2 regions of the Diaphorobacter sp. B2A2W2 genome follow, and region 1 is predicted to be linked to the other one. Evidence: predicted binding sites of a transcription regulator. Region 1 holds the regulator's gene; the other holds the start of a gene.

What was found. Region 1 encodes sigma-54, which starts transcription at its own class of promoters, with help from an activator protein. Its sites were predicted from a motif close to TGGCANGNAANCTGCTTT; they were not measured.
Region 2: glnA (type I glutamate--ammonia ligase) is a predicted target of sigma-54. The motif match lies at 1,758-1,775, and genes of this name have one in related genera.

What each region holds. Positions count from the first base shown of each region.
Region 1 covers NZ_JBWZOR010000011.1:53,506-58,227, reverse strand. The annotation lists gene AC1PPL_RS16320 (THUMP domain-containing class I SAM-dependent RNA methyltransferase) at 1-627, opposite strand, end outside; gene AC1PPL_RS16315 (acyl-CoA thioesterase) at 624-1,067, opposite strand; gene AC1PPL_RS16310 (RNA polymerase factor sigma-54) at 1,071-2,648, opposite strand; gene lptB (LPS export ABC transporter ATP-binding protein) at 2,701-3,453, opposite strand; gene lptA (lipopolysaccharide transport periplasmic protein LptA) at 3,477-4,136, opposite strand; gene AC1PPL_RS16295 (thiol:disulfide interchange protein DsbA/DsbL) at 4,310-4,722, opposite strand, start outside.
Region 2 covers NZ_JBWZOR010000018.1:28,952-33,673, reverse strand. The annotation lists gene AC1PPL_RS19175 (EI24 domain-containing protein) at 1-849, shown strand, start outside; gene AC1PPL_RS19170 (competence/damage-inducible protein A) at 846-1,667, shown strand; gene glnA (type I glutamate--ammonia ligase) at 1,824-3,239, shown strand; gene AC1PPL_RS19160 (hypothetical protein) at 3,446-3,949, shown strand; gene glnL (nitrogen regulation protein NR(II)) at 3,984-4,722, shown strand, end outside.

The DNA of each region.
Region 1 (4,722 bases):
GCTGCCGCAGCAGGGGTCGTACAGCGGCAGCGGCTGCTCGCCATGCGGGTCCCAGCCGGTGGCGGCGATCATGGCGGCGGCCAGCGTTTCCTTGAGCGGCGCGTCGCCCTTGTCCTCGCGCCAGCCGCGTTTGAACAGCGGCTCGCCCGAGGTGTCGATGTAGATCTGGGCGCGGTCGCTGGTCAGGTGCAGGTGCACGCGCACGTCGGGCCACTGCGTCTGCACGTCGGGACGCACGCCGGCCTTGGCGCGGAAGCGGTCGGCCACGGCATCCTTCACGCGCAGCGCGGCGAAGTTCAGGCTCTTGAGCGGGCTGTGCTGGGCCGTCACCTCCACCTTGAAGCTCTGGCGCGGGGTGAACCAGATCTCCCAGGCCACGTCGGCCGCGGCGGCATAGATATCGTCCTCGTTGCGGTAGGGCCGCTCGGCCAGTTGCACCAGCACGCGTTGCGCCAGGCGGCTGTGCAGGTTCAGGCGCAGCGCGTCGCGCCAGGAGGCGCGCAGCAGCACGCCCGCGCGGCCCACGAGCAGGTCCTGCCCGGCCAGCCCCGTGAGGCTGTGCACCTCGTCGGCCAGATAGCCCTCCACGCCAGCGGCGCAGGGCAAAAAGAGTTGAAGCTGGTTCATTGCGGCTGTGCTGCGCGCTGCAGCAATGGCTGGAGCACGGATTCAGGAATGGGTGCGGGCTTGCGGGCCGCCCGGTCGATGAAGACGATGCCGGTCTTGCCGCGCGCGATCTCGCGCCCCTGGCTCTTCTCGGTCATCCGGAAGACGAGGTCGAAGCCGTAGCTGTTGAAGTCCTGCGGCGTCATCTCCACGCGCAGCGTCTCGCCGTGGAACGCCTCGGACTTGTACTGCGCCACGATGTCGCCCACCACGGTGGACAGGCCCGCCACGTCGGCCTCGGGGTAGCCCAGCGACTTGAAGAAACGCACGCGCGCCTCGGACACGAGGCTGAGCAACTGCGCGTTGTCCAGGTGCCCGCCCTGGTTGACATGGCTGATGTAGATCTGCAGCTCGGTACTGAAGCCGAAGTGCGGGGGAAGGTCGAAGACGACGCGTGCCATGGTTCAAAGTGCCTTGCGGAGGTTGGCCGGGGCGATCTTGAGCGCCTCGCGGTATTTGGCCACGGTGCGGCGCGCACATTCAATCCCCTGCTCCTTGAGCATCTCGGCGATCTGGCTGTCCGACAGCGGCTTGTGCGGGTTCTCGGCCGCGATGAACTGCTTGATGAGCGCGCGCACGGCCGTGCTGGAGGCGTTGCCGCCGGTTTCGGTGCCCAGCCCCGAGCCGAAGAAATACTTGAGTTCGTAGGTGCCTTGCGGCGTGGCCATGTACTTGGCGGTGGTCACGCGGCTGATGGTGGACTCGTGCAGGCCCAGTTCATCGGCAATGTCGCGCAGCACCAGCGGGCGCATGGCCAGTTCGCCATGCACGAAGAAGTTCTTCTGCCGCTCCACGATGGCGCGCGACACGCGCAGGATGGTGTCAAAACGCTGCTGGATGTTCTTGATGAACCAGCGCGCCTCCTGCAGCCGTGCCTGCAGCGCCTGGTGGCCTTCGCCACGGCCGCCGCGCAACGCACCGGCGTAGATGTCGTGCACGCGCAGACGCGGCATCACGTCCGGGTTGAGCTGCACGCTGAAGTTCTGCTGTCCGCCGCGGCCGGTTTTCTTGACGATCACGTCGGGCACGATGATGTTGCGGTCCACGTCGGCAAAGCGCCTGCCCGGACGTGGCTCCAGCCGCGCGATCAAGGCCATCGCGGCGCGCGTGCGCTCTTCGCTGGTGCCGCAGGCCTGCGCCAGGCGGCGCACGTCGCGCTTGGCCAGCAGGTCCAGCGGCTGGCCGCAAATGGCCAGCGCGGCCTGGATCACGTCGGGGTCGCCCTCTTCGTCCTGGTCCATCGCACGCAGCTGCAGCGTGAGGCATTCGGCCAGGCCGCGCGCGCCCACGCCCGCGGGCTCCAGGCTTTGCAGCAGGCGCAGCGCCACGGTGAAACGGTGCACCAGTTCATCGAGTTGCTCGGGGTCTTCGGTGCCCGCCAGGCTGGCGGCCAGGTCCTGCAACGACTCGTCCAGGTAGCCGTCGTCGTTCAGCGATTCGATGAGGAAGCGCAGCGCGGCCATGTCCAGCTCGGACAGGCGCAGCGCCAGCGCCTGGCGGTGCAGGAAGGCCGTGAGCGACTCCTGGCTGCGGGCCAGCTCGGTGGCGTCCACCTCGTCGTCGCTCCCCGCGCCGGCACCGTTGCGCGCCGGGGCGTCGCCGCCCCACTCGCTGTCGTCGGGCGCCAGGTCTACCGAGCCGTCGCCTTCCCAGTCCGCGGGTTCGGCCGTGGATTCGGCGGTGGAGGTTTCTGCATCATTTTGGCTTGTAGCGCTTTCCTGCCCTGCGCTGACAGCTCCTGAATAAATAGCATCTTCAACTTCTCGGTCTTGCTCGCTCACCGGTGCATCGGCCTGGGCCAGGCCGAACTCCTCGCGCAGGGCCTCTTCCAGCGTGCGCTCCAGGAAGGGGTTCTCGTCGAGCATTTGCTCGACCTCCTGGGCCAGCTCCAGCGTGGACAGCTGCAGCAGGCGGATCGACTGCTGCAACTGCGGTGTGAGCGCCAGGTGCTGCGAGACGCGCAGCGACAGGCCGGGCTTCATGGCCTGCAACCCACTGTCTGGTCCTGCATCGCGCCGTGGTCGCCCATCACTCTCACATGCGGAAGTGCTCGCCCAGGTACACCCGGCGCACTTCCGCGTTGTCGACGATGTCCGACGGCGTACCCTGAGCCAGCACCTGGCCGTCGCTGATGATGAAGGCGTGGTCGCAGATGCCCAGCGTCTCACGCACGTTGTGGTCGGTGATCAGCACGCCAATGCCGCGCGCCTTGAGAAAGCCAATGATGCGCTGGATCTCGATCACGGCGATCGGGTCGATGCCGGCGAAGGGCTCATCCAGCAGGATGAAGCGCGGCTGCGTGGCCAGCGCGCGCGCGATCTCCACGCGCCGGCGCTCGCCGCCCGACAGCGCCAGTGCAGGCGACTTGCGCAGGTGGTCCACGCGCAGCTCCTGCAGCAGCGCGGTCAGGCGCCGCTCCACCTCGGCGCGCGGCAGGGTGCGGCCGGCCTCGTCGGTCTGCAGCTCCAGCACCGCGCGCACGTTGTCTTCGACATTGAGCTTGCGAAAGATCGAGGCTTCCTGCGGCAGGTACGACAGGCCCAGCCGCGAGCGCCGGTGGATGGGCATGTCCGTCACGTCCTGCCCGTCGATGCTGATGCGGCCGCCGTCGCTGCGCACCAGGCCGACGATCATGTAGAACGACGTGGTCTTGCCGGCGCCGTTGGGGCCCAATAGGCCCACCACCTCTCCCTTTTGCACGACTACGGACACGTCCTTGACCACCTTGCGGCTGCCGTAGGACTTCTCCAAGTGCAGCGCCTCCAGGCGGCTGACGCCTTCGCTCATGCGCGCATCGTCCAAGGCCGCGCTCACTTCGCGCCGTCCAGGCTGGGGCTGGTACGCAGCGCGGGCGGCTCGGTGCGCACAGGCGGCGTGGCGCTGGTGCCCGAGGCGGGCTCCTTGGGCGCGAGCACCGCTCGCACCCGGCCGCCCGGCGTGCCGGCAGTGGCGCCAGCGGGCGCGGTCTTCTGCCCGTCCACGGTGAACACGTCCGTGAGGTTGTTGTAGACGATGAGCGCGCCGGCCAGCTCGTCGGTCAGTGTGGCCTCGCGGTAGCGGCGCAGCTCGGCGCGGCGGATGAGCTTCACCACGTCGGCGCGGCCGTCGTATTCGATGACCTCGCCCTCGCCCTCGACGAACTCGTCGGGCGCGCCCGGCGCGGTGTCGCGCTTTTGCCGGAAAAAGGCGCGCTTGCCCGGCTCGGCCGTCACCACACCGTACTGGAAGCCGTCGGGGTCCTGGCGCACCTCCAGCTGCGCGCCGCGCAGCACGATGGTGCCCTTGGTCATGACGACACGGCCGGTGAACACGCTGGTCTGCTTGAGCTCATCGTGGCGCAGGGCATCCGCCTCGATGTTCATGGGCTTGTTGCGGTCGGCTTTTTCGGCGTGCACCAGCGGCGATGCAGCCAGCGCCAGGGCCAGCGCTGCGGCGCGGGACAGGAGGAGGAAGGGCAATCGGGTTCTCATAGAGGGCACGAATCTTGCGGTCATTGTACTGACGCAAGCGCGCCGCCGCCGCAGTGGATCGCATCAACCCGTACAGGCCTGCCACCGGCTGTCATGCCGCCGCGCCAACCGGTGTGCAGGCATGAAAAAAGCGCGCCCGTAGGCGCGCTTGTCGCTGGTGGCGGCGGGGCGCTTCAGCCCTTGCGCGCTACGCCAACCAGGTGCTCCACCACCTGCAGCACACTTTGCATGTTGCCAGCCATGGTGCCGTCGGTGTAGTAGCGGCCGGCCACTCCCATGGAGGGCACGCCTTCGACCTGGTAGCCGTCCTGCAGCTGCGACGCCTTGCGCACTTGGTTGGATACGGTGAAGGAGTTGTAGACCTCCTTGAACTTCGCCACGTCCACGCCCTGCTTGCCGATCCAGTCGAAGATCAGCTCGTCCTTGTTCAGCGGCAGGCGTTCCACGTGCACCGCGCGGAACACCTTCGCATGCAGCTCGGGCAGCTTGCCCATGCCTTCCAGCGCGTAGTAGAGCTTTTGCTGCGGCACGAAGCTCGCATTGAACGCCACGGGCACGCGGCGGATGTGCAGGTCCTTGGGCGCCG
Region 2 (4,722 bases), on a different contig from region 1:
TGCCTGATGCCGCGCGTCATTGCGCTGTCGCTGCTGCCGCTGGTGCTGATCACGGTGGTGGCGCTGGGCGGCGGCTATCTGTTCTGGACAACTGCCGTGGACTGGACGCAGACGGCGCTGGAAAGCTCCACCTGGCTGGGCCTGCTGTGGGGGTGGCTGCACAACTTTGGCGTGGATAACCTCACCGTGGCGCTGGCGCCGCTGCTGGTGCTCATGGGAGCCACGCCACTGATCGTCATTGTCTGTGTGCTTGCGGTGGCGGTGTTGATGGCCCCTGCCATCGTGACTCTGGTGGCGCAGCGGCGTTTTTCGCAACTGCAGCGCAAGCGGGGCGGTTCATTCCTCGCCAGCGTGCTGTGGTCTCTGGGGGCGACCATCGCGGCGCTCATTGCGCTGGTGCTGTCCATGCCGCTGTGGCTGGTCCCGCCGCTGGTGTTGATCCTGCCTCCACTCATCTGGGGATGGCTCACCTACCGTGTCATGGCCTTTGACGCACTGGCCGAACACGCGAGCAAGCCGGAGCGGCAGGAGATTTTCAAGCGCCATCAGCTCAGCCTGCTGAGCATTGGCGTGCTGAGCGGATTTCTAGGGGCCGCGCCCGGCATTGTCTGGGCGTCGGGCGTGGTGTTCGCAGCGGCGTTCCTCGTCCTGGTGCCGATCGCCATCTGGATCTATACGCTGGTGTTCGCCTTCTCATCGCTGTGGTTCACGCATTTCTGTCTGGCCGCGCTGCAACAGCTGCGCGAGCAGCGAGGCGAACGGCCGCCGGGCGATACGCCTGCAACCGCCGCGCCCGCAACGCCAGCGTCTTCTTTGCCATCCTCGTCTCACCTGCAGGACAACCCATGACACCGGCTTTCGGCCTCATCATCGTTGGCGATGAAATCCTCTCGGGCAAGCGGGCGGACAAGCACCTCGCCAAGGTCATCGAACTGCTGGCGGCACGCGGGCTTGCGCTGTCCTATGCGGACTACGTAGGCGACGACCGTCCACGCATCACGGCGGCGCTGCAGCGGGCCTTTGCCTCGTCGGACATCGTGTTCAGTTGCGGCGGCATTGGTGCCACTCCCGACGACCACACGCGCCAGTGCGCGGCGGCCGCATTGCAACGTCCGCTGGTCCTGCACCCCGAGGCCAAGCGCCTAATCACCGAGCGCATGCAGGATGTGGCACGGGAGCAGGGCGAGGCGTTCGACCCCGACCGCGCCGACAATCTGCATCGGCTGAACATGGGCGTTTTTCCTGAGGGCGCGCGCATCATTCCCAACCCTTACAACAAGATCCCCGGCTTCTCGTGTGACGGCCCTGGGGGCGGCATGGTGCATTTCGTGCCGGGGTTCCCGGTCATGGCTTGGCCTATGGTGGACTGGGCACTCCAGCATTACTGTGCCCCGTGGTTCAACCAGCAGCCGCAGATGGAGCGCTCCGTCGTGCTTTACGGCGCGATGGAAGCCGCGCTGACCCCGCTCATGGAGCGGGTCGAGGCCGGACATCCGGGGATCAAGGTGTTCAGCCTGCCGAGCGTGGACCATCCGGTGCACGGGCGCCATGTGGAATTGGGCGTCAAGGGGGCCGCTGCCTTGGTGCCTGCCGCGTGGCAGGCGCTGCAAGAAGGTTTGCACCAAACAGGTGCATCTATAGGCCCTGAAATGGTGCGCAAATGGTAAGAAGGCGGACCACTTAAAATCCTGCACGCGTTTGGTGCGCCGTCGCAGGGCTCTGCGCCCGGCTTGCCCCGTACGGGTGTCCCCATTCGCTGGCACGCAAACTGCTTTTCTGTGCGCATCATTGTTGATGAGCACTTCTATCCCTGGAGAACCCTGATGGCCAAGACCGTTGCAGACGTGATGAAGATGGTGAAGGAAAACGAAGTCAAGTTCGTGGACTTCCGCTTCACGGATACCCGCGGCAAGGAACAGCACGTCACCGTGCCGATCTCGCACTTCGACGAAGACAAGTTCGCCTCGGGCCATGCGTTCGACGGCTCGTCGGTCGCCGGCTGGAAGGGTATCGAGGCGTCGGACATGCTGCTCATGCCCGATCCGAACACCGCCAACATCGACCCGTTCTTCGAAGAAACCACCATGATCATGGCGTGTGACGTGGTGGAGCCGGCCGACGGCAAGGCCTACGACCGCGACCCGCGCTCCATCGCCAAGCGCGCTGAGGCGTACCTGAAGGCCTCCGGCATGGGCGACACGGCCTACTTCGGCCCGGAGCCCGAGTTCTTCATCTTCGACGGCGTGCGCTGGAGCACCGATCCCAACCACACCTTCTACGAGATCGAAGAGTACGAAGCCCCCTGGAACACCGGCTCCAAGCTCGAAGGTGGCAACCGCGGCCACCGTCCCACCACCAAGGGCGGCTATTTCCCCGTGCCTCCGGTCGACAGCACGCAGGACATGCGCGCCGAGATGTCCCTGATCCTTGAATCCCTGGGCATTCCGGTCGAGGTGTTCCACCACGAAGTGGCCGGTGCCGGCCAGAACGAGATCGGCACCCGGTTCAGCACGCTGGTGGAGCGTGCCGACTGGACCATGCTGCAGAAGTACGTGATCCACAACGTGGCCAATGCCTACGGCAAGACCGCCACCTTCATGCCCAAGCCCTACCACGGCGACAACGGCTCGGGCATGCACGTGCACCAGTCGGTCTGGAAGGACGGCAAGAACCTGTTCGCCGGCGACGGCTATGCGGGTCTGTCGGACTTCGCGCTGTACTACATCGGCGGCATCATCAAGCACGCCCGCGCACTGAACGCCATCACGAACCCGGGCACCAACAGCTACAAGCGTCTGGTGCCGCACTTCGAGGCGCCGGTGAAGCTGGCTTACTCGGCCAAGAACCGCTCGGCCTCCATCCGCATCCCGTTCGTGGCCAACCCGAAGGGCCGCCGTGTGGAAGCGCGCTTCCCCGATCCGCTGATGAACCCCTACCTGGGCTTTGCGGCCCTGCTGATGGCGGGTCTGGACGGCGTGGAAAACAAGATCCACCCGGGCGAAGCCGCTACCAAGGACCTGTACCACCTGCCGCCCGAGGAAGACAAGCTGGTGCCCACCGTGTGCCACAGCCTGGACCAGGCGCTGGAAGCGCTGGACAAGGACCGCGCGTTCCTGACCAAGGGCGGCGTGTTCACCGACTCCATGCTCGACGCCTACATCGAGCTGAAGATGCAGGAAGTCACGCGCTTCCGCATGGCCGTGCATCCCGTCGAGTACGACATGTACTACTCGCTGTGATGGCAGGGGCTTAGGCCCCCGGCTGTTGTCAACAGGGCGGCTCCGGCCGCCTTTTTCTATGGACGGGCTGCATGCCGGGTTGACGGAGCACGGCAGCCCGTCGCACCAAAACCGCAGCGTTGGGCCGCCGCAATTGGCGGGTTGGAATGATTGGGGGATACTCACCGGCACCGCGCATGCCCGACGCATGCCATGTGAGGAATTCGATGAAAAGCACTTTGTTCGCCCTGACCGTTATCGCCGCCGTGCTGCAGCCCGCCTGGGCGCAGGACCGCATCTACCGCTGCGGCAACGAATACACCAACAACGCCACGCAGGCCAAGGAGCGCGGCTGCAAGCTCGTGGAAGGTGGCAATGTGACGGTGCTGCAGGGTTCGCGCCCGGCGGCGGCCTCCTCGGGCGGCAGCGCCGGCGCTTCCGGTGCCAGCGCCAGCAGTTCGCCCGCGAACGCTCCGCGCGTGGGCGCGGCCGACCAACGTGCGCGCGACGCCGATGCGCGCGCCATCCTGGAGTCTGAACTGAGCAAGGCGGAAACCCGCCTGGCCGAGTTGCGCAAGGAGTACAACGACGGCTCGCCCCAGCGCACGGCGCTGGAGCTGCGCAACCCGCAGGGCTACATCGAGCGCACGGCCGAGCTCAAGGCCAGTGTGGCTCGGGCCGAGGCCGATGTGGCCGGCATCAAGCGCGAACTCTCGCGCCTGAACAAGTAAGCGCCGCGGTCCCTGCGTGCGGCACAAAGGCGCGATCATCCAAGAGCCCACCCCAACGGACCGCTACCAGGCGCTGGACCTCGTCTCCACGCTGATTGCCGTGCTGCACCCCGGCGGGGCGGCTATCTTCGTCAACGCAGCGCTGGAAAACGCCCTGGGCCTGTCGCGCCGCACGCTGGAAGGCGTGGACTTCGCCGGCCTGTTCACCGATCCGACCATCCTGCAGACGGCGCTGGCCGGCGCGCGCGGGCGCGACTTCGCGGCGCTGCGCTTCGAAGCCGTGCTGCGCCGCTCGCCGCAGGAGCCTTTGCCGGTGCACGCCAGCGTGGCGGTGGTGGAGCACAGCGGCGATGTGATCGTGGAGCTGTGGCCCCTGGAGGCGCAGGCGCGCCAGGACCGCGAGGAGCGGCTGCGTGAGCAGGCGCAGGCCAACAAGGAGCTGATCCGCAATCTGGCGCACGAGATCAAGAACCCGCTGGGCGGCATCCGAGGGGCGGCGCAGCTGCTGGAGATGGAGCTGGAAAGCCGCGACTTGACCGAGTACACCCAGGTCATCATCCACGAGGCCGACCGCCTGCAAAGCCTGGTGGATCGGCTGCTGGCGCCGCACCGCCACCCGCACCTCGTCGGCGATGTGAATATCCACGAGGTCTGCGAGCGCGTGCGCTCCCTGGTACTGGTCGAGCATCCGCAGGGCCTGGCCGTGCTGCGCGACTATGACACCTCCATCCCTGAGTTTCGCGGCGACCGCGCGCAGCTCATCCAGGCCGTGC